One region of the Holdemania massiliensis genome, then DNA from elsewhere that is predicted to be linked to it. Evidence: a T-box and tRNA genes for the amino acid it is inferred to sense, from the RefSeq annotation. Region 1 holds a T-box; the other holds one or more tRNA genes.
The links. A T-box is a leader RNA that pairs with one kind of tRNA and senses whether it is charged. The one in region 1 lies ahead of serS (serine--tRNA ligase), so its partner is inferred to be a tRNA-Ser.
Positions count from the first base shown of each region.

Region 2: it has a tRNA-Ser gene. The T-box ahead of serS (serine--tRNA ligase) is inferred to sense a tRNA for this amino acid. The anticodon was not compared.

Region 1 is NZ_JAKNTK010000001.1:2,357-12,334, forward strand. It holds gene gyrB (DNA topoisomerase (ATP-hydrolyzing) subunit B) at 1-1,399, shown strand, start outside; gene gyrA (DNA gyrase subunit A) at 1,412-3,973, shown strand; gene MCG46_RS00030 (helix-turn-helix transcriptional regulator) at 4,260-5,237, shown strand; T-box leader at 5,380-5,581, shown strand; gene serS (serine--tRNA ligase) at 5,620-6,903, shown strand; gene MCG46_RS00040 (N-acetyltransferase) at 6,948-7,376, shown strand; gene MCG46_RS00045 (C45 family autoproteolytic acyltransferase/hydolase) at 7,556-8,551, shown strand; RNA gene ffs (signal recognition particle sRNA small type) at 8,733-8,829, shown strand; gene tadA (tRNA adenosine(34) deaminase TadA) at 8,847-9,392, shown strand; gene dnaX (DNA polymerase III subunit gamma/tau) at 9,483-9,978, shown strand, end outside.
Region 2 is NZ_JAKNTK010000001.1:1,501,537-1,511,514, forward strand. It holds gene MCG46_RS06685 (RelA/SpoT family protein) at 1-1,989, shown strand, start outside; gene MCG46_RS06690 (alpha/beta fold hydrolase) at 2,005-3,072, shown strand; tRNA gene MCG46_RS06695 (tRNA-Ser) at 3,224-3,312, shown strand; gene MCG46_RS06700 (DUF3899 domain-containing protein) at 3,514-3,888, opposite strand; gene MCG46_RS06705 (hypothetical protein) at 4,114-4,425, shown strand; gene MCG46_RS06710 (V0D/AC39 family V-type ATPase subunit) at 4,465-5,502, shown strand; gene MCG46_RS06715 (V-type ATP synthase subunit I) at 5,520-7,352, shown strand; gene MCG46_RS06720 (ATP synthase subunit C) at 7,368-7,811, shown strand; gene MCG46_RS06725 (V-type ATP synthase subunit F) at 7,825-8,133, shown strand; gene MCG46_RS06730 (V-type ATP synthase subunit E) at 8,144-8,731, shown strand; gene MCG46_RS06735 (V-type ATP synthase subunit A) at 8,757-9,978, shown strand, end outside.

The DNA of each region.
Region 1 (9,978 bases):
GGATCCGACGATCTTTACGGAAACCGTAGCGTACAATCACGATGTCCTGTATGACCGGCTGCGTCAGATAGCTTTCTTAAACAAAGGGATCAAGCTGTTATTTACCGACGAGCGGATGGAAGAGGAAGCCAAGCGGTCGCATACCTTTCTGTATGAAGGCGGCTTAAAAGAATACATCGCATTCTTAAATAAAAATAAATCGCCGATCCATGAAGAAATTATTTATGTGGAAGGTGAACAGGATAACATTCAGGTTGAAATCGCGATGCAGTACAATGATGGATACGTTCCGAATGTGTATTCATTCTGCAACAACATCAACACCGGAGAAGGCGGCACGCATGAGGAAGGCTTCAAGCTGGCGCTGAACCGAACATTGAACAGTTATGCTAAAGAGGCGGGCCTGCTGAAAAAAGATGAGGAAGGTCTGCAGAGTGATGACGTCAGGGAAGGTCTAACGGCTATCATTTCCGTCAAGCATCCGGATCCGCAGTATGAAGGACAGACCAAAACCAAATTGGGCAACGTTGAGGTGCGTAAAATTGTATCCAACATTCTGGGCGAGCAGCTGGAACGCTTCCTGATGGAAAATCCGAACAGCGCCAAGCTGATCATTGAAAAAGCCCAGCTGGCTTCCAAGGCCCGTTTGGCAGCGAAAAAAGCGCGGGAACTGACCCGCCGCAAGAGTGCTTTGGAAATCAGTTCACTGCCGGGAAAACTGGCTGACTGTTCCAGCAAAAACGCGGAAATCTGCGAAATTTACCTGGTGGAAGGGGACTCCGCCGGCGGCAGCGCGAAGCAGGGAAGAAATTCCAAGTTTCAGGCGATTCTGCCGCTGCGCGGAAAGATTTTAAACGTTGAAAAGGCACGACTGCACCGAATTTTTGACAACAATGAAATCCGTTCGATGATCACGGCGTTCGGCGCCGGCGTGGGCGAGGAAGTGGATGTCACCAAGCTGCGCTATCATAAAATTGTTATCATGACCGATGCCGATGTCGACGGCGCGCATATCCGCACGCTGCTGCTGACATTCCTGTATCGTTATTTGCGTCCGGTCGTGGAAGGCGGATTCGTCTATATTGCCCAGCCGCCGCTGTATAAGATTCAAAAGGGCCAACAGGTTCGTTATGCTTACTCTGATGATGAATTGAATAAGGCGAAAGGGGAAATGGGCGACCGGCTGAACATTCAGCGCTACAAAGGTCTGGGTGAAATGAATCCGGAACAGCTGTGGGAAACGACCATGGATCCGGAAGTCAGAACGCTGATTCAGGTCACGATTGAAGACGCGATGGATGCGGATGCCGTATTCTCGATGCTGATGGGCGATGAAGTCGAACCGCGCCGCAACTTTATTCAGGAAAACGCCCATTTCGTTAAGAATTTAGATATTTAAGGAGGATCATAGATGGATGAGAATAACTTTAATCATGGAAATATAAAAACAACCAATATTTCCAGTGAAATGCGGACATCCTTTCTGGATTACTCCATGTCCGTTATTGTCGCACGAGCGCTGCCGGATGTTCGGGATGGCATGAAGCCTGTTCACCGCCGCATTTTATATGCCATGAATGACTTAGGCATTGTTGCCGACAAACCGCATAAGAAATCAGCGCGTATTGTCGGTGAAGTCATCGGTAAGTATCACCCACATGGAGATACGGCAGTTTATGAAACAATGGTGCGCATGGCACAGGATTTCAGCTACCGCTATCCATTAGTCGACGGTCACGGCAACTTTGGTTCTGTTGACGGCGATGGTGCGGCGGCGATGCGATATACCGAAGCGCGTATGTCCAAAATTTCCATGGAGCTGCTTCGTGATATCAACAAGGATACGGTTGACTGGATGGATAACTATGACGGGGAAGAACATGAACCGGTAGTTCTGCCTTGCCGTTTTCCGAACTTACTCGTCAATGGTACGACCGGCATTGCGGTCGGCATGGCAACCAACATTCCGCCGCATAATCTCGGTGAAACCATCGACGCTGTTTTTGCGATCATGGATAATCCGGATATCACCGTCATGGAATTGATGGAAGACTACATCAGCGGTCCGGATTTTCCTACCGGCGGCTATATTTTAGGCCGGGCTGGAATTAAGCAGGCTTATGAAACCGGCCGCGGATCCATCATGATTCGATCCAAGGTTCAGGTCGAAGACATGCCCAATGGCAAGAAACAGATTATTGTTACGGAAATTCCGTATGTTGTCAATAAAGCGGCACTGGTTGAGAAAATTGCCAGTTTGGTTCGTGAAAAGCTGATTGAAGGCATCACGGATCTGCGTGATGAATCCAACATGGAAGGCATTCGGATCGTGATTGAGCTGCGAAAAGATGTCCAGAGTGATGTCATTTTGAATCAGTTGTACCGCATGACTTCTTTGCAGACGTCCTTTGGTGTGAATATGATTGTCTTAGTGGACAATGCACCGCGTCAGCTGGGTTTGAAAGACGTGCTGCAATGTTATCTCGATCATCAGATCGACGTCACTGTACGCCGGACTCGCTTTGAACTGAAAAAAGCGGAAGATCGTGCACATATCTTGGAAGGCTTGAAGATTGCGCTGGATCACATTGATGAAATCATCACGCTGATCCGAAATTCCAAGGATACTTCGATCGCGATGAACGGCTTGATGGAAAATTTCGGTCTGAGTGAAATCCAGGCGAAAGCGATCCTCGATATGCAGTTCAGACGGCTTACCGGTTTGGAACGGCAGAAGATTGAAGAAGAATATGACGGCTTGATGGCACAGATTACAGATTTAAAAGATATTCTGAACAATCACAGCCGGGTTCTGGAAATCATTCGTACCGAATTGTCGGAAATCAAGGAAAAATACAATGATAAGCGTCGTTCTGAAATCATCGACGCGGAAATTGATATGCAGGATGAAGATTTGATTCCGCAGGAAGACGTTGTCATCACGATGACGGTCAATGGCTATGTCAAACGGATTCCAGTCGATACCTATCGTCTGCAGAACCGCGGCGGCAAGGGCATCAAAGGCATGAGCATGCATGAAGATGATATTGTTGATCAGTTCTTGACGATGATGACGCATGATTACCTGCTGATGTTTACCAACCTGGGAAAAGTCTATCGGATTAAGGGATATCAAGTTCCGCTGGCTTCCCGGACATCGAAGGGAATCCCGATTGTCAATCTGCTGAATCTCGATAAGAATGAAAAAGTTCTGGCGATGGTTCCGGTTGAACGGGAGAATTCTCCAGCGAAATTCTTATTCTTCGTTACTGCTCAGGGAATTGTCAAACGGGTACCGATTGAAGAGTTTGAAAATATTCGTCAGTCAGGAAAGATTGCGATTAATCTGCGCGATGGCGATGAATTGATCAGTGCGAAGCCGACGACCGGCAGCAGTCAGATTCTGATTGCGGCGGCCAATGGTCAGGCGATTCGCTTTAACGAAACGGATGTTCGTCCGATGGGCCGAACCGCTACGGGTGTTAAGGGCTTCAATGTGAACGGCAGCCGGGTTATCGGCATGACCACCGATTTTGAAGGTCAGTATATCCTGTCAGTCACGGAAAAAGGTTATGGTAAGAAATCCAAGCTGGAAGATTACCGCATGACCAACCGCGGTGGCAAGGGGGTTAAGACGGTTCAGGTGACCGAGAAGAATGGTCCGCTGGTCTTCCTGCGTGCGGTTAACGGCGATGAAGACTGTCTGATAATGACGAATGAAGGCATTGTCATTCGTATCAGTCTGGAAAAGGTTTCGGTTTACAGTCGGAATACTCAGGGTGTAAAATTGATTTCCGTTGAAGATGACCAGAGCGTTTCTACTGTGGCTATCGTTTATAAATCAGAAGACGATGAAGAAACAGAAGAGGATACGGAGAACAACGAATTCAATTCAGAGCTTGAAGGAGAAACAGCCGGGGTTTCAGAAGCGGAATCAACGGTGAACTCCGAATCGGAAGATATTGCTGAATAGTCATTAAAAGAGTGCAGTGTTAAAAATTAGAAAAAAGCTATAGTCCATTGTGAATATAGCTTTTTTTCATTTGTTTTATGCATATAATAAGAAAGATGATTATTTTAAAGTTATGAGTGAATTCATTCATAAAATCAGAAATAACGGTTTGAATATTATTTAATTAAGATTATCCTGTTGTAAATCGAAAAAAAATTTTTGGAATGCTAAAAGAAGACAAGTCAGATCAAGCAGAAGAGATTTGAAATTTCTATAATATTAGAGTAGCAGCGGAAGGAGAATGAAAATGTTTGAGTGGCAGAAGCAAATTCAGATAATCGTGGATGAGATTGATGAAAGCATAAAGCAGCATCAGGATGAAGCGCTGACATTGCATAATCTTGCACAGCGATTGGGTTATTCTGAATTTTACATGACACGGAAATTCAAAGCTATTTCCGGTATGGTCTTTCGGGATTATCTGCGATATCGAAAACTGGCTTTCGCATTGAAAGAAGTGCGTGACAGCAAGAAAAGTATGATTGAAATTGCATTCAGCTATGGATTTTCTTCCCATGAGGCCTTTACCCGAGCCTTTAAGCGAATGTATGGGATCACACCCAGTCAGTATCGAAAAAATCCAAAGCCTGTCATTCTGCGCACAAAAATTCATTCCTTCGACCGTTACTTTTTAGGATTAGGAGAAATTGGAATGATGAAAACAACAGAAGACTTAAAAATTTACTTTGTCACAATTCCGGCGCATCAGTTTTTACACATTAAAAATTATGAAAGTAATGGTTATTGGGATTTCTGGCAGAAACAAAGCTTAATTCCAGGGCAGGATCAAGCTACGATTTGTGGTTTGCTAGACAGTATTAAAGGTAAATTGGATGATGAAGGTGGAAGTGATACGGACAGCGGAAGCGGCCAGGTGATGGCGTATATCAATGATCCGCAGGGAAGACTCTGTGATTGGGGATTTCCTCGCATTGAATGTTATGGCGTTCGTCTGCCTCTTGATTATCAGGGGGATATTCCTGATTCGATGACGTTGACAACGATTCCGGAAGCAGAATATCTTGTTTTTGAACATGGACCATTTAATTACGAACAAGAAAACCGCAGTATTGAGGAACAAGTTGAAAAAGCCATGGCTGAATTCGATTTCACGGAAACAGAATATTGTTACGATACAACAACACCGGGGAGAATCGTATATTTCTATTTTAATCCTGAGCGGTTTTGGAAATATATTCGGCCTGTTCGTAAAATTGCTGATTAAACGAGATTTATTTGTGAGAATACAGACTAAGAAGAAGTTTATTTTCTTAAAATCAGGTCAAACTGATTAAGAACGTGAAATGAATGACAACGGTTTAGTTTTATCCATTGACAAAAAAATGACCCTTGATTAAAATGAAGGTGTTAAAACGTAGATGAGGACAAGTAAGTTCATGATTATCCTTAGAGAAGCAGTGGATGGTGAAAACTGTTGATAATTTGTACTGAAATCCACCTCGGAGTGAAAGTAAACCTTTCCGGTTATCGCCGTTAACGATTCAAGTGATCGATGTTTCACGTGAAACATTGGTAATTAGGGTGGCAACACGAGGCATCGTCCCTGAATGGGCGGGCCTTTTTTATGTTAAAAGGAGGAAATAGTCATGCTGGACATTAATTTGTTGCGTACAAATCCAGAAGTAGTCAAAGAAAACATTAAAAAGAAGTTTCAGAATCAAAAATTGGAATTAGTCGATAAGGTTGTTGAGCTGGATCGCCAATTCCGAAAAGCGAAGACTGACGGTGACAGCTTAAGAGGGCAAAGAAATGCCATCAGCAAGCAAATCGGCGGATTTATGAAGCAAGGACTTAAAGACAAGGCAGAAGAGGCCAAGAAAGAAGTCGCTAATATTGCTAAGCAGTTAGCTGATTTAGAAGTGAAGGAAGAGGAACTGGCAGCCGAAATTAAAAAAATCATGCTTGTTCTTCCGAATATCATTGATGAAACAGTTCCGATTGGCAAAGATGACAGCGAAAATGTGGAAATTGAGAAATTTGGTGAGCCGGTTGTGCCTGAATATGAAATTCCATACCATACCGACATTATGGAAGCTTTCGATGGCATTGATCTGGATAGCGCACGGAAGACAAGCGGCAATGGATTCTACTATTTGAAAGGCGATATTGCCCGACTGCACTCTGCAATCCTGTCTTATGCCCGTGATTTCATGATTGATCGGGGATTTACTTACTACATTCCGCCATTCATGATCCGCAGTGATGTTGTAACAGGAGTTATGAGCTTTGCGGAAATGGAAAATATGATGTATAAAATTGAAGGAGAAGATCTGTATTTGATCGGAACGAGTGAACATTCCATGATTGGCAAGTTCATCGACACGATTATTGATGAAGAGAAGCTCCCGCAGACATTAACCTCGTATTCTCCTTGCTTCCGTAAGGAAGTAGGCGCTCATGGAATTGAAGAACGCGGTGTTTACCGTATTCATCAATTTGAAAAACAGGAAATGATCGTTGTCTGCAAACCAGAAGATTCTAAATACTGGTATGATCAGCTTTGGAAGAACTCCGTTGATTTCTTCCGTTCCTTGGATATTCCTGTAAGAACTCTGGAATGTTGTTCCGGAGATCTGGCTGACTTAAAAGTGAAGAGCTGTGATGTTGAGGCATGGTCGCCGCGGCAGAAGAAGTATTTTGAAGTTGGAAGCTGTTCTAATCTGGGTGATGCTCAGGCTCGCCGCCTTGGAATTCGTGTTCAGGGTAAGGAAGGCAAATACTTTGCGCATACCTTGAATAATACCGTTGTTGCACCGCCAAGAATGCTGATTGCTTTCCTGGAGAATAACTTAAATGCCGATGGAACAGTGAATATTCCTGAACCATTGAGAATGTATATGGGCGGAAAGACTAAAATCGAGAAAAAGTAGAGCTAAAAGGGGAGATTTCCCCTTTTTGTATGAGGAAAATCTGTATGATAAGAAAGATGGAAGAAAGAGATCTGGATCGGGTTATTCAGATCTGGTTAGAAGGTAATCTTCAGGCACATCCCTTTATTAATTCTGGTTATTGGAAATCCAATCTGAGATTAGTTCGTGAGATGCTGCCGAGGAGTCAGGTGTTTATTGATGAACAAGGAGGAATTATCACTGGTTTTATGGGATTGAATGGCAACAAAATTGAAGGCCTATTTGTTAATTCGAACTTTCAATCGAAAGGTATCGGACGTTCTCTGGTACAGTTGGCAAAATCAATCCATAATGAATTAACCTTATGTGCCTATAAAAAGAATAAGAAGGCAATCGCATTCTATAATCAAGCAGGTTTTAGCGTTATTGAACAGCGAATAGAGGAAGAAACACAGGAAGAGGAATTGCTTATGAGGTGGAAGAAATCTTATTGATAAGAATAGAAGCATTGATTGATAAAATCATAATGTTTCACGTGAAACATAAAATTCATGAAGCCTTTTTATCCGAGTGAGTAAATCTAAAAAATAAAATTAAAGCATAGACAAGAATTTTTTATTCGATTATGCTAACTATGGAGATGGCGCCAGCTCCTGACATCAGGAGGATGAAAATGAACTATTTGAATTTAAAAGGAACTCCAAGAGAAATTGGTTTTCAATGTGGAAAATATTTTGCCAAACAGGGAATTAATATTTCAGACACATTACCACCAAGTACGGAGGAACGAAAAAAGTACAGCATTGCAGTAAAACCAATCTATAAACAAAAATATCCCATGCTTTTGGAAGAAATAGAGGGACTTGCGGAAGGAAATGGCTGTAATGAAGAAGCATTAATGACATTTCTTCTAAGTATGTATACCTATACTGCAATGAATTTTTGTACCTGTATTGCTGGAATTAATGAGAAGGGACATCCTTTATTAGGAAGAAACAGCGATTTCCTTATAGCCATGCAGTCAATGTATTCCCATTGCCTTATTCAACCTGCGTCAGGCTATGCTTTCATTGGAAATACAACAGGTTTTGTTGAAATGGAAGATGGGATGAATGAGAAAGGTCTGGCTGTCGGAATGACCTTTATTTACAGTAAGGAGAAACATTTGGGTATAAATGCAGGAATGATTGTCAGAATTCTTTTAGAACAGTGCAAATCAGTCGATGAAGCGATATTATTGCTTAAAAAAATGAGAATCGGCTCAGCACAAACATTCACTTTAGCGGATCGAAAGGGAAATAGAGCGATTGTTGAATGCAATGCAAAGAGAGTGGAGGTCATTCAGTCAGATTCTGTTCTTTTTGCAGTAAATCAATTCACCAGTGATTCCATGAAGTCCTATAATCCAATAGGTATAGATGATATGGAGTCTGATCTCCGCTTAAAAACCTGCAGGGAAGCCTTAAGTCATTCAGACAGACTGAGTGCAGATTATATGAGAGAGGTATTGAGTGGAAAGCAAGGCTTTCTTTGCCAATATGATCGCAGCAGAGGCGGCGATACAGTCTGGTCAGTGATCTATGATCTGAATGAAATAGCTGTTTTGTTCTGTGATGGCAATCCATCACGAAAACCATTTAAGAAACTAGATGAAAGACTTAATCGTTAACTTTGGTATTAATCTGACTGATTAAAGATGAATTTTGTTGTTTCACAATGCGCATTCTCTAATCCTTAATGTTTCACGTGAAACATTGTAAAGATCACTTAAAACTAGGATTAATCATTCCCAGAATCCTTGAAGCGAATTGATCAGGATAAAGCTTGCGTAAAGAATTGAAATTCGGTATAATAATAAACGGTACAACAAACATATTTGAACCTGGTCAGGACCGGAAGGTAGCAGCCATAAGAATCCCTGTTTGTGTGTACCCTTTTTATTTTTCTGAATCGAGGTTGAAAATATGCCAGGGAACAAACAACAAAAAAATGATGAATATTTCATGCGTCAGGCAATCAAAGAAGCAATGAAGGCTGAACTGTTGGATGAAGTACCTATCGGAGCAGTCATCGTGCATGATGATAAGATCATCGCCCGCGGATATAATCTGCGCGAAAAGAAACAATCGTCACTCGCTCACGCTGAGATTTTGGCAATAGAAAAGGCCTGTAAAAAAATAGGTTCCTGGCGTTTGGAAGACTGTGTTCTTTATGTGACATTGGAACCTTGTCCGATGTGTGCCGGCGCGATTCTGCAATCACGAATTGCCAAAGTTGTTTATGGCGCCTCAGATCCGAAAGGCGGCAGTGTTGGAACCTGTTTTAACCTCTATGAAATACCCGGTTTTAATCACTATCCAGAAGTGATCGGCGGAGTTCTTCACGAAGACTGTGCAGCGCTGTTAAAGACCTTTTTTAAACGAAAACGCGAACAGAAAAACAAAATAAAAGAACTGAAAACCGACGATTCTTCTCATCTTGAACATGAGAAGGAAAACGGCAAAAAATAACAAGAACGAATGCAGTAAAAAGATGGGTTTTCATTTTAATGACGACTCATTTTTGTTATAATAATGAAGTCAGTGAAGGAGGAATCAGGCATGAGTTATAAAGCGTTATATCGGACCTATCGACCGTCCTCCTTTGAAGAAGTCGTAGGTCAGCAGCATATTGTCACAACGCTGAAAAACGCTGTAAAACAAAATAAAATAGCCCACGCATATCTGTTCTGCGGACCGCGCGGAACTGGGAAAACATCCATTGCCAAGCTGTTGGCGAAAGCCGTGAACTGCGAAGATCAGCAGAATGCTCCATGCAGTCAATGCCGCAGCTGTCTGGCGATCCAGCAGGGCAATCATCCCGATATCGTAGAAATTGACGCCGCATCGAATAATGGTGTTGATGAAGTGCGTGAATTAATTGAAAAAGTCAAATATGCGCCTTTGGAAGGTCGATATAAAGTTTATATCATTGACGAAGTTCATATGATGTCTTCGGGTGCGTTCAATGCCTTGTTAAAAACTCTGGAAGAACCACCGGCTCACGTCATCTTTATTCTGGCAACGACTGAGCCGCAAAAAGTCCTGCCAACGATCA
Region 2 (9,978 bases), 1.5 Mb from region 1:
ACGATCTGCGCCGGACTGATGCACGATGTGCTTGAGGACTGCGGCGTGGCGCCGGAACAGATGAGTGCTGACTTTGATGAGGAAATTACGATGCTGGTGGAAGGGGTCACCAAGATCGGAAAACTGAAATTCAAAGATGAAAAGGAATATCAGGCAGCCAATCACCGTAAGATCTTTATTGCGATGGCCAATGATATCCGCGTGATTGTCATCAAGCTTGTCGACCGGCTGCATAATATGCGTACGCTGGAATACATGCCGCCGGAAAAACAGAAGAAGATCGCGGCGGAAACACTGCAGGTGTATGCTCCGATCGCGCACCGCTTGGGTATCAGTGAAATTAAAAATGAATTGGAAGACCTCAGTTTCTATTATCTGGATCGCGAAAAGTATTACGAGATCGCCCATCTGGTCGAAGAGAAAAAGGCGATGCGCGATGAACAGGTCAAGCATATGATCCGCGACATTTCCCAAATGCTGCAGGAGAAGCAGATTGAGTTCCGGATTTTTGGCCGCAGCAAGCATCTTTACAGCATCTACAAAAAGATGAAGACCAAAAATAAACGCTTTGAGGAAATTCTGGATCTGTTGGCGATCCGGATCGTCACAAAGACCAAGCTCAACTGTTATGAGATTCTCGGCTATATCCACGCGGCGTATCGCCCGATTCCCGGTCGTCTGAAAGACTATATCGCCGTTCCGAAATCCAACATGTACCAGTCGCTGCACACCACGATTGTGGGCGATGAGGGGCGGATTTTTGAAATCCAGATCCGCACTGAGGAAATGGACAGCATCGCGGAAATGGGCATCGCTGCCCATTGGCGGTACAAGGAAGGCACAAAGTATGATCCGCATAAGGAACAGCGGGAAATTGAACAGAAGCTGTCGTGGTTCCGCGATCTGTCTGCGCTCACCGGCGATCTGTTAAGCGATGATCCCAACGAATACATGGATACCCTGCAGAAGGATATCTTTGAAGCCAATGTCTATGTCATGACGCCGAAAGGTCGGGTCATTGAGCTGCCCAACGGCTCAACTCCGATTGACTTTGCCTATCGCGTGCATACCGAAGTTGGCCATTCCACAGTCGGTGCGATGGTCAACGAAACGCTCGTACCGCTCAACACGCCGTTAAAGACCGGCGATGTCGTGCAGATCAAGACGTCCAAGCAGTCAGCCGGACCGAGTGAGGACTGGCTGAAATTTGTCAAAACCAACCATGCGAAGAATAAGATCCGCGGTTTTCTGCAGAAGAAAGAAGTGGAAAAGAAAGCGGAATATGTCGAACGCGGCGAACAGATTATCCGGGATGAGCTGAAAAAACGCGGCTATCCGGAGAAGGATTATTTTGAACGCAAGAAAATCGATGCGGTCCTGCCGGTTTTCCAAGTCAGTTCGTATACCGATCTGATGTATGGGATTGCGGTGAAGTCAATCTCAGTCATCAGCGTGATTGAGAAGCTGACCAATCAGAAAAAACCGATTATTTTGGATAATGAAACGGTCAGCCGATCGTTTGCGCCGGCCCGCAAAGCGCCGAGCAAATCAGGGATTATCGTGCCGGGCATTGAATCGATGATGATTTCGCTGGCCGGCTGCTGCAGTCCGATTCCGGGAGATGAAATTGTTGGGTATATTTCCAAAGGCAACGGCGTCAAGGTTCACCGCCGCGACTGTCCCAATGTCGCTCATGAGAAATCACGGCTGATCGACGTGGAGTGGGACGACCGCCGTGAACCGCGCAAATATGAAGCGACAATTCAGATTTACAGTCATGACCGCAATTTCCTGCTGACTGATCTCATGACTGTGATCTCCCAATGCAAAGCTTCGCTGCAGAACATTAATTCTTCAGTCAATCAGGAAGAATTAACGGTATCGACAAAAATTATGCTGCTGGTTGATGATTATGATCATTTAAAAACACTGATTGCGAATCTGAAAAAGGTGAACAGTGTAGTCAGTGTTGAACGTGTTATTCAGTAAAGGAGGAGTTCATGCATGAAACTCAGTACAAAATGCCTGTTGACAACTCTGGGCGCTGCGGCGGCAGCCGGGACGGCCTTTGCCGTGCAGCGCGGTGCGAATCAGCGCCGTCAGCAGCTGAATTCAGAAACCGGTATGGAATTGAAGGAATACCGGATGATCAACGGCATTCAGCAATATCTGGTGCATCGCACGGAAAATGACGAGCTGCCTGTGCTGCTGGTTCTGCATGGCGGACCAGGCGAATCGGCGATCCCGACGCGCTATCTGGCTCAGCGGGACTGGGAGAAATATTTTACCGTTGTCAACTGGGATCAGCGGCTGTGCGGCAAGACCTTGCAGATCAACGCTGACAAGCAGACCGAGCTGGCTGCAACTGTAACTTTGGAGCAGCTGATTGAGGATACCCGTGAAATCTGCGATTATCTGCGCGCCAAGTATTATCAGGATAAAATTTTCATTTTGGGCCATTCCTGGGGCAGCGTTTTAGGTTCGATGTTTGCCCGTCAATATCCGGATCGGGTCAGAGCGTATGTCGGCGTCGGTCAGGTGGTCAATATGCGGCGCAATGAAGAACTGGGATATCAGAAGGTTCTGCAGAAAGCCCGGATCGCAGGGGCGGATCATGATGTCCAGACGCTGCTGGCCTTGACCCCATATCCTACGGCAGAGTTCGGTCAGGAAATGATGGATAAAATGATGACAGTGCGCCGCCTGCAGCGCAAGTATTGCTTAGCCTCACCGATTACACTGAAGGATTTGTGGCAGATGGCGACGACCCCGGATGTCAGTTTGAATGAGCTTCCGGTCTATTTTAAAATGGATTTTCAAATCCAGCTGCCGTTATTAAAAGAGCTAATGGATTTTAATCTGGAAGCTTTGGACAGCCATTACGCAGTACCGGTGTATTATCTGTTGGGAGATCACGACTGGCAGACGCCGTATCCGATCGCCGAAGAGTATTTTGCGAAAATTGAAGCGGTTCGCAAGCAGCTGATGTTAATTCCTAACGCCGGTCATAATACGATGATCGATCAGCCGGAATATTTCCTCAATGCACTGCGAATGGTTTTATTAGCATAACGATGTTGAAAACTGCGGGGAAAGATCTTTGCCGTATCCGGTGAAGGCCTCTTTCCCCGTTTATCTTCCAGGTGGGATATGAATTTTTTTCATTTCTTTGCATTTAGGACTCGATTTTTTGAAAAGAATTATGTATAATAGATAAGCATACGGAGAAATACCCAAGTGGCCGAAGGGACCAGTTTCGAAAACTGGCAGAGGTGAAAGCCTGCGGGGGTTCGACTCCCTCTTTCTCCGCCATAAGCAGTTAAAGCCCTTAGCAAAGGGCTTTTTTCGTGTTTTGGTCGAGAAAGAGGGGGTCGGCGCAGCACTTCTGCGCAAACTCAATTCTAATTTTGAGCGTGAATAGGAGAACGCTGTTTTCTGAGGCTTTCTTTCCTCGTGAGCTTTCTTCGACTTCTTGAAAAAGAAAAAGCCGCAGCGCGGCAAATGTCAGAACGTTTACAGAACCTCGTAGAAGATCGTCAGTAAAATGCTGAGTGCCAAAAGCAGGACAGCCAATTTTAAAACGAAATGTGAGCTTGTTCCCCGCCGTTCTTTTTGTTTTTGAACATAATCGAAATACCGCTGGGATCCGGTTGGCTGCGAATGGCGCGACAACAGGTTCTTCGCTGACGAAAACGAATACGACAGAAAGTCAAAATATCCGCCGTGGATCAAGAATTCCAGCAGTCCCACTACGATGAAGACCAGACTGAGGATCGACAGAACGTCGATAAAGGTCAGCAGCGGATTGTTGGAAAAGAGCGCGCATCCGGCGCTGAACACGATCGCTGCGATCATGCAGATCAAGTACGGTTTAAGATTTTTTTTCATAGGTTACCTCGCTGTGTATTATATCAAATCCTGTTGGGAAGACGAAACTAATTTCACAAAATTGTCATATTTCATTTCACTTTTTAAGAATATCATTCTCAATATTGGTGCTATTTTAACTCAATGCAGTAAAATTTAAAGATTCAAATTTTCCATGATTGAAAATTGATTTTGAAAGGAATATACTAAATGGCGTGCTTTAGAATAGGGAGGGGAGGTCTTGCTATGGAATCTGTAATCCTGGATCTGATTCAAACGGATCAGAAGACACGGGAAGCCGTGGAAGAAGCGCATCGCATGAAGTTTGAGTTGAAGCGGAAAATCGCTGATACCGAGAAACAGCTCAGCGAGGAAGCGTGGAAGGAAGTTCACCAGCGTGTCGACGCCAAAAAAGCTGAACTGGATTATCAGATCAGTCAGGTGGAATCCGAAAATCTGAAAGAGTATGAGCAGGAGCTGAAGCGGCTTCAGGCCCATTATCTGGAGAAAAAAGAGGAATGGCAGAAAGAGCTGGTTCGCCGCTGTCTGGAAATTTAGGCGGATTGGACAATGATCCAGTAAAAAAGGAGGGGTGCCATGGGAACCACATCGAATGCAGCGATGGCGACCAAAGCCAAAGCGATGTTTGGAAAACGGCTGACGGCTTCGGATTATCAGCAGCTGCTGCAGAAGAAATCAATTCCGGAAATCGCTTCTTACCTTAAGAATGAAACGTTATTTCAGGAAGCGCTGGAAGGGTACAGTGAAACCGGACTGCACCGCGGTCAGCTGGAAATGCTGATTCGGCGCGATCTGGGAACCCGGCTGTCCCGGCTTTTACGGTATGCCAGTACCAGTGGAGATAAGTTTTATCACTACGGCATCATGATGAGCGAGGTCGAGCAGATTATGGCCTGCATCCGCGCTTTTAATGATGAGGATAACTACAAGATGATCGGCGAGCTGCCGCTGTATATCGAAAAGAGTACGTCGTTCGATATCCGGGCGCTGGCTCAGGTTCATGACTTCGGCGCTTTGCTGGAAGTGTTGGACAAAACGCCGTATGCCGATCTGATCCGGCCGTTTTCCGTAACCAACATGGAAGACTTTGATTATACCGCCTGTGAAAGCGTTCTGCGGAAATACTTCTATGATCAGGTCATGAAGATCGTCGATCAGGAATTCAGCGGAAAAGTGAAAAAAGAGATTAAGGAAATTTTCCTGACGCAGATCGAATTGGACAACATCACGCGAATTTACCGTTCAAAACGATATTTTAACGCGACGCCGGCGCAGATCAAAAAAGTCATCAATCCGGTTTATCTGCGGATTCCAAAACGCGAATTGGAAGAGATGATCGATCACTGCAATGCGGAGGAGTTTATGGAACGGCTGGCACGTTCCGCTTACCACAACTATTTGGATTCCTCTAATTTTGCGTATATTGAATATCACGCGCAGTCGATCAATTACAACCTGAATAAGCGGCACATGATGTTTTCGACCAATCCGGACATTGTGCTGATCGCCTATCTGGTTTTGTCAGAAACAGAAATTCAAAACGTCGTTGATATTATCGAGGGTGTCCGCTATGGAATCCCGGCGGATAAGATTAACCGGCTGTTGATTTATTAAGAAGAAAGGGGGAGCTTATGTCAATCGTAAAAATGAAGCTGGCGACGGTGCATGCCAATGCAGATCAGTTTCAGGACGTGCTGAAACGCTGCGTGTCCTACGCTGAATTCCATCCGGAACCGGCGGCGCATCTGATCAATGACGACAACGGCGGAAAGCCGCTGAACGATGAAAACGTCTATAACGAATATCTGAACCAGCTGAAAAATATTGGCCATAGCGTTGGGTTTGAGCTGAAAGCCGGACCCGTCAGCCGCAGTTATGATGAAGCGGAAATTGAAGCGTTTATCAAGGAAGTCAACGAACAGTTCGCGATGATCGCGGATACGCACGAGCTGATGACCTTGACGGACAACGATGAGATCGCTTTGGAAAAAGTGCGGAGCTATGGATTTGAGGCGATGCATGAGTGCCAGTATATTTCGTTTGGAATGGGCCGGCTGCCGGCCGAAAGCTTTAAAAAGCTGAGTTTGATTGAAAAGCCAAACTTCGTCGTGGAGGAACTGCATAAAAGCGGCCAGTATGTCTGGATTCTGTATGCAACGTCCAACACCTTTGTCAAAGAAGTCCGAAAATGCATGGAAAGCCTGTTCATCGAGGAAATTCCGATCCCGCGGATTGACGGGAAGAAAATCCTGGAACAGTATAAGGAAAAGCTCACCGAAGTTTATTCCTATTGTGCTTATACCAGCGAGATCCGCAAGCTGTATCGGTATGTGATGCAGGTGCAGGACGATTACCAGCTGGCCGGTTTTGTTCCAGCCAACAGTGCGGATCAGTTTGTCAGATTATTCGACGGTCTGAACGTCAGGGTGGATTTAGCCCAGCCGGAAACGGCGCCGCAGCTGGTGCCGCCGACGATGCTGCACAATGCTTGGCTGTTCCGCCCGTTTGAAATGTTTGTCGAAATGTATGGCCTGCCGAATTATCAGGATCTGGATCCGACGCCGTTTGTCGCCGTGACGTTCTGTCTGTTGTTTGGCATCATGTTCGGCGATCTCGGTCAGGGTGCGCTGTTATTGATCGGTGGTCTGCTGCTAGAAAAATGGAAGCACAACCGGCTGGCCGGGATCGTCGGCCGGGCAGGTTTGACCTCCATGATCTTCGGTTTCCTGTTCGGTTCGGTCTTCGGCGTGGAAACACTGCTCAATCCGGTTCATCAGAGCCTGTTTGGGGTTCGTGAGAAGCTGTTTGAGGTCATGGATGCCAGCGCAACGATGCCCTTGTTGATCGGCGCGGTTGCGATCGGTGCAGTTCTGATCTTAATGACGATGATTCTCAACATTTATCTCAATGTCAAGCGCAAGCAGATGGCCGAGGCGCTGTTCTCTCAGAATGGCGTTGCCGGGTTTGTCTTCTATGGCTACATTATTCTGTTTTTAATCGGCATGTTCATGCCGAAAATGCTGCCGTTTAATCCGGGAAGCAAGCCGTTGATGATTCTGTTCATCGGGGTGCCGGTCGTGCTGTTCTTCTTAAAGGAACCGCTCAACGGCTTAATGAAGGGCGAAGGTCTGACGCCGCATCAGGGATGGGGCAACTTTGCACTGGAAGAAGTGTTTGAAGTGCTGGAAATCATCCTGAGCTTTGTCACCAATTCGCTCTCTTACCTGCGTGTCGGCGGTTTCGTTCTGAGCCATGCCGGCATGATGCTGGTCGTCATGACGCTGGTCAAAATGACCGGCAACGCCGGACCGGTCGTCTTTGTGCTGGGCAACTTGTTTGTCATGGGCTTAGAGGGACTGATCGTCGGCATTCAGACATTACGTCTGGAATATTATGAAATGTTCAGCCGTTATTTTGTCGGCAACGGAAAGAAATTTACGATGATTTCATCGGAAAATGCATAAGGAGGAAAATAAACCATGTTAACATTACTTGAAATGCTGCTGCCTTTGATCGCCGTGATCCTGGTGATCGCACCGCTGTTCTTCATCTACAAAAAAGGCGCTTCGGCGGAAAACCTGAAAACCAAGCTGATCGCTCAGATCTGTGTCTTCGGCGGCGTCTTTGTCTTAGCGGTTCTGTTCCAGTTCGGCGGGGTCCATGCTTTGGCGGAAGGCACCGCGGCTGCTAATTCCATCACGGGGACACTGGCTCAGGGGATGGGCTTCATCGCGGCCGCTTTGGCGACCGGCTGTTCTGCTATCGGCGCCGGCTGGGCCGTCGCTTCAGCGGCACCGGCAGCGATCGGGGCCATTTCAGAGAATTCGGAAAACTTTGGTAAAGCGATCATCTTCGTCGCCTTGGGTGAAGGCGTTGCGATCTACGGCCTTCTGATTTCCATTCTGATCATCAACAAACTGTAAGCCGGGGATTGTCATGAAACTTTATTTGATCAGTGACAATATTGATACCCAGATGGGCATGCGCTTAGCCGGGGTCGAAGGCGTCGTGGTTCACGAACGGGATGAGGTGCTGGCCGCTTTGGACAAGGCGATCAGCAATCCGGAAATCGCGATCGTACTGATGACCACGAAGATCGTCAACACCTGCCCGGACGTGGTATCCGATTACAAGCTGCGGCTGTCCAAGCCACTGCTGGTCGAAATTCCAGATCGTCACGGGTCAGCCAAAATCGGAGAGACGATCGACCGCTACATCAGCGAAGCGATCGGCATCAAATTGTGAGGTGAAAACAATGGCAGAGAATACAGAAGCGCTCACGGCGATTCAGGAGGATATCCAGGATCAGGCCGGAATGGTTACCCGTCAGATTCAGTCTGAGGTGCAGCAGCTGCAGGATGAGGAGATTCATTTCTTTTCCGAATCGCTGCAAAAGGAAACCGGGCATTATGAAGAAAAAGAAATCAGCGAGCTGGAACTGCTCCAAGCCACAAAGACCTCCCAAGCCAAGCTGAAGATCAAGCGGGATCTGTTGGCGCAGCGTCAGGCGATGGCGTCCGAGCTGTTCAACCATGTCGCAGACGAACTGAAGGCGTTTGCCGCATCCGAGGCGTATGCGGATTTTATGGAAAAGAAGCTGGATAAGCACGCTTCCCTGATCCGCAAGACGGGAACGTTTATCGTGCGTGAGCAGGACGCGGCGCTGATGCGTGAAATTTTAAAACGCCGGGGATATCCGCAGGCTGTGGAAACGGTCTATCTGGAATTTGGCGGATGGCGGTTTATGTGTCCGTCGGAAGGCTTTGAGATCGACGAAACGCTGGACAATGCATTAAGAAATCAGAAAGAGTGGTTCCAGAACAATTCCGGATTCACATTGTAATATGACGAAAACCGAGGTGAAGACATTGAATAACAATTTGATCTATTCAATCAACGGACCGGTTGTCACCGTCAAGGATTCCAAAGACTTTTCCATGCAGGAAATGGTCTTTGTCGGCAATAAGGAAATGATGGGGGAAGTCATCGGTATTGATGAACAGTACACCACGATTCAGGTGTACGAATCCACCACAGGGCTGAAACCGGGAGAACCGGTCCGGCCTTCCGGATCTCTGTTGTCTGCGACGCTGGGGCCGGGAATTCTGAAAAATATCTTCGACGGCATCGAACGTCCGTTAAAAGAATTGATGGAAACAGAAGGGGCATTCATTGCGGCGGGAACAACGGTTTCTCCGCTGGATGAAGAAAAGCTGTGGGATGTGACGATCCAGGTCAAACTGCACGATCGGCTGTGCCCGGGACAGATTTATGCGACCTGCCCGGAAACGGAGCTGATCGAGCATCGCTGCATGCTCAGTCCGATGCTTCCGGAAGGCGAGGTTGTTTACGTTGCGGAAAACGGACAATTTCATATCAGCGATGAAATCGTGCGGATTCGCGATGATCAGGGCGCGGAACATGCGCTGAGCTTAGTTCAGAAATGGCCGATCCGCAATCCGCGCCCAGTTGGACTGCGCAAACCGATTACCCGGCCTTTGATTACCGGACAGCGCGTGATCGACACGCTGTTTCCGATTGCCAAGGGCGGGGCAGCTGCGATTCCAGGCGGCTTTGGTTCCGGCAAGACGATGACGCAGCATCAGCTGGCAAAATGGTGTGACGCGGATATTATCGTTTATGTTGGCTGCGGTGAACGCGGCAACGAAATGACGCAGGTGCTGGAAGAGTTCACAGACCTGATTGACCCGAAGAGCAACAAGCCGCTTTTAGCGCGGACGGTGCTGATTGCCAACACGTCCAACATGCCGGTCGCGGCGCGTGAAGCGAGCATTTATACCGGCATCACGCTGGCTGAATATTACCGTGATATGGGCTATCATGTCGCGATCATGGCTGACTCCACCAGCCGCTGGGCGGAAGCGCTGCGTGAAATTTCCGGGCGTCTGGAAGAAATGCCGGCGGAAGAAGGCTTCCCAGCGTATCTGCCGTCGCGAATTTCGCAGTTCTATGAACGCGCAGGCTATATTGAAACGTTAAACGGTGCGGAAGGTTCCGTAACGATCATCGGCGCGGTTTCGCCGCAGGGCGCAGACTTCTCCGAGCCGGTCACGCAGAATACAAAACGTT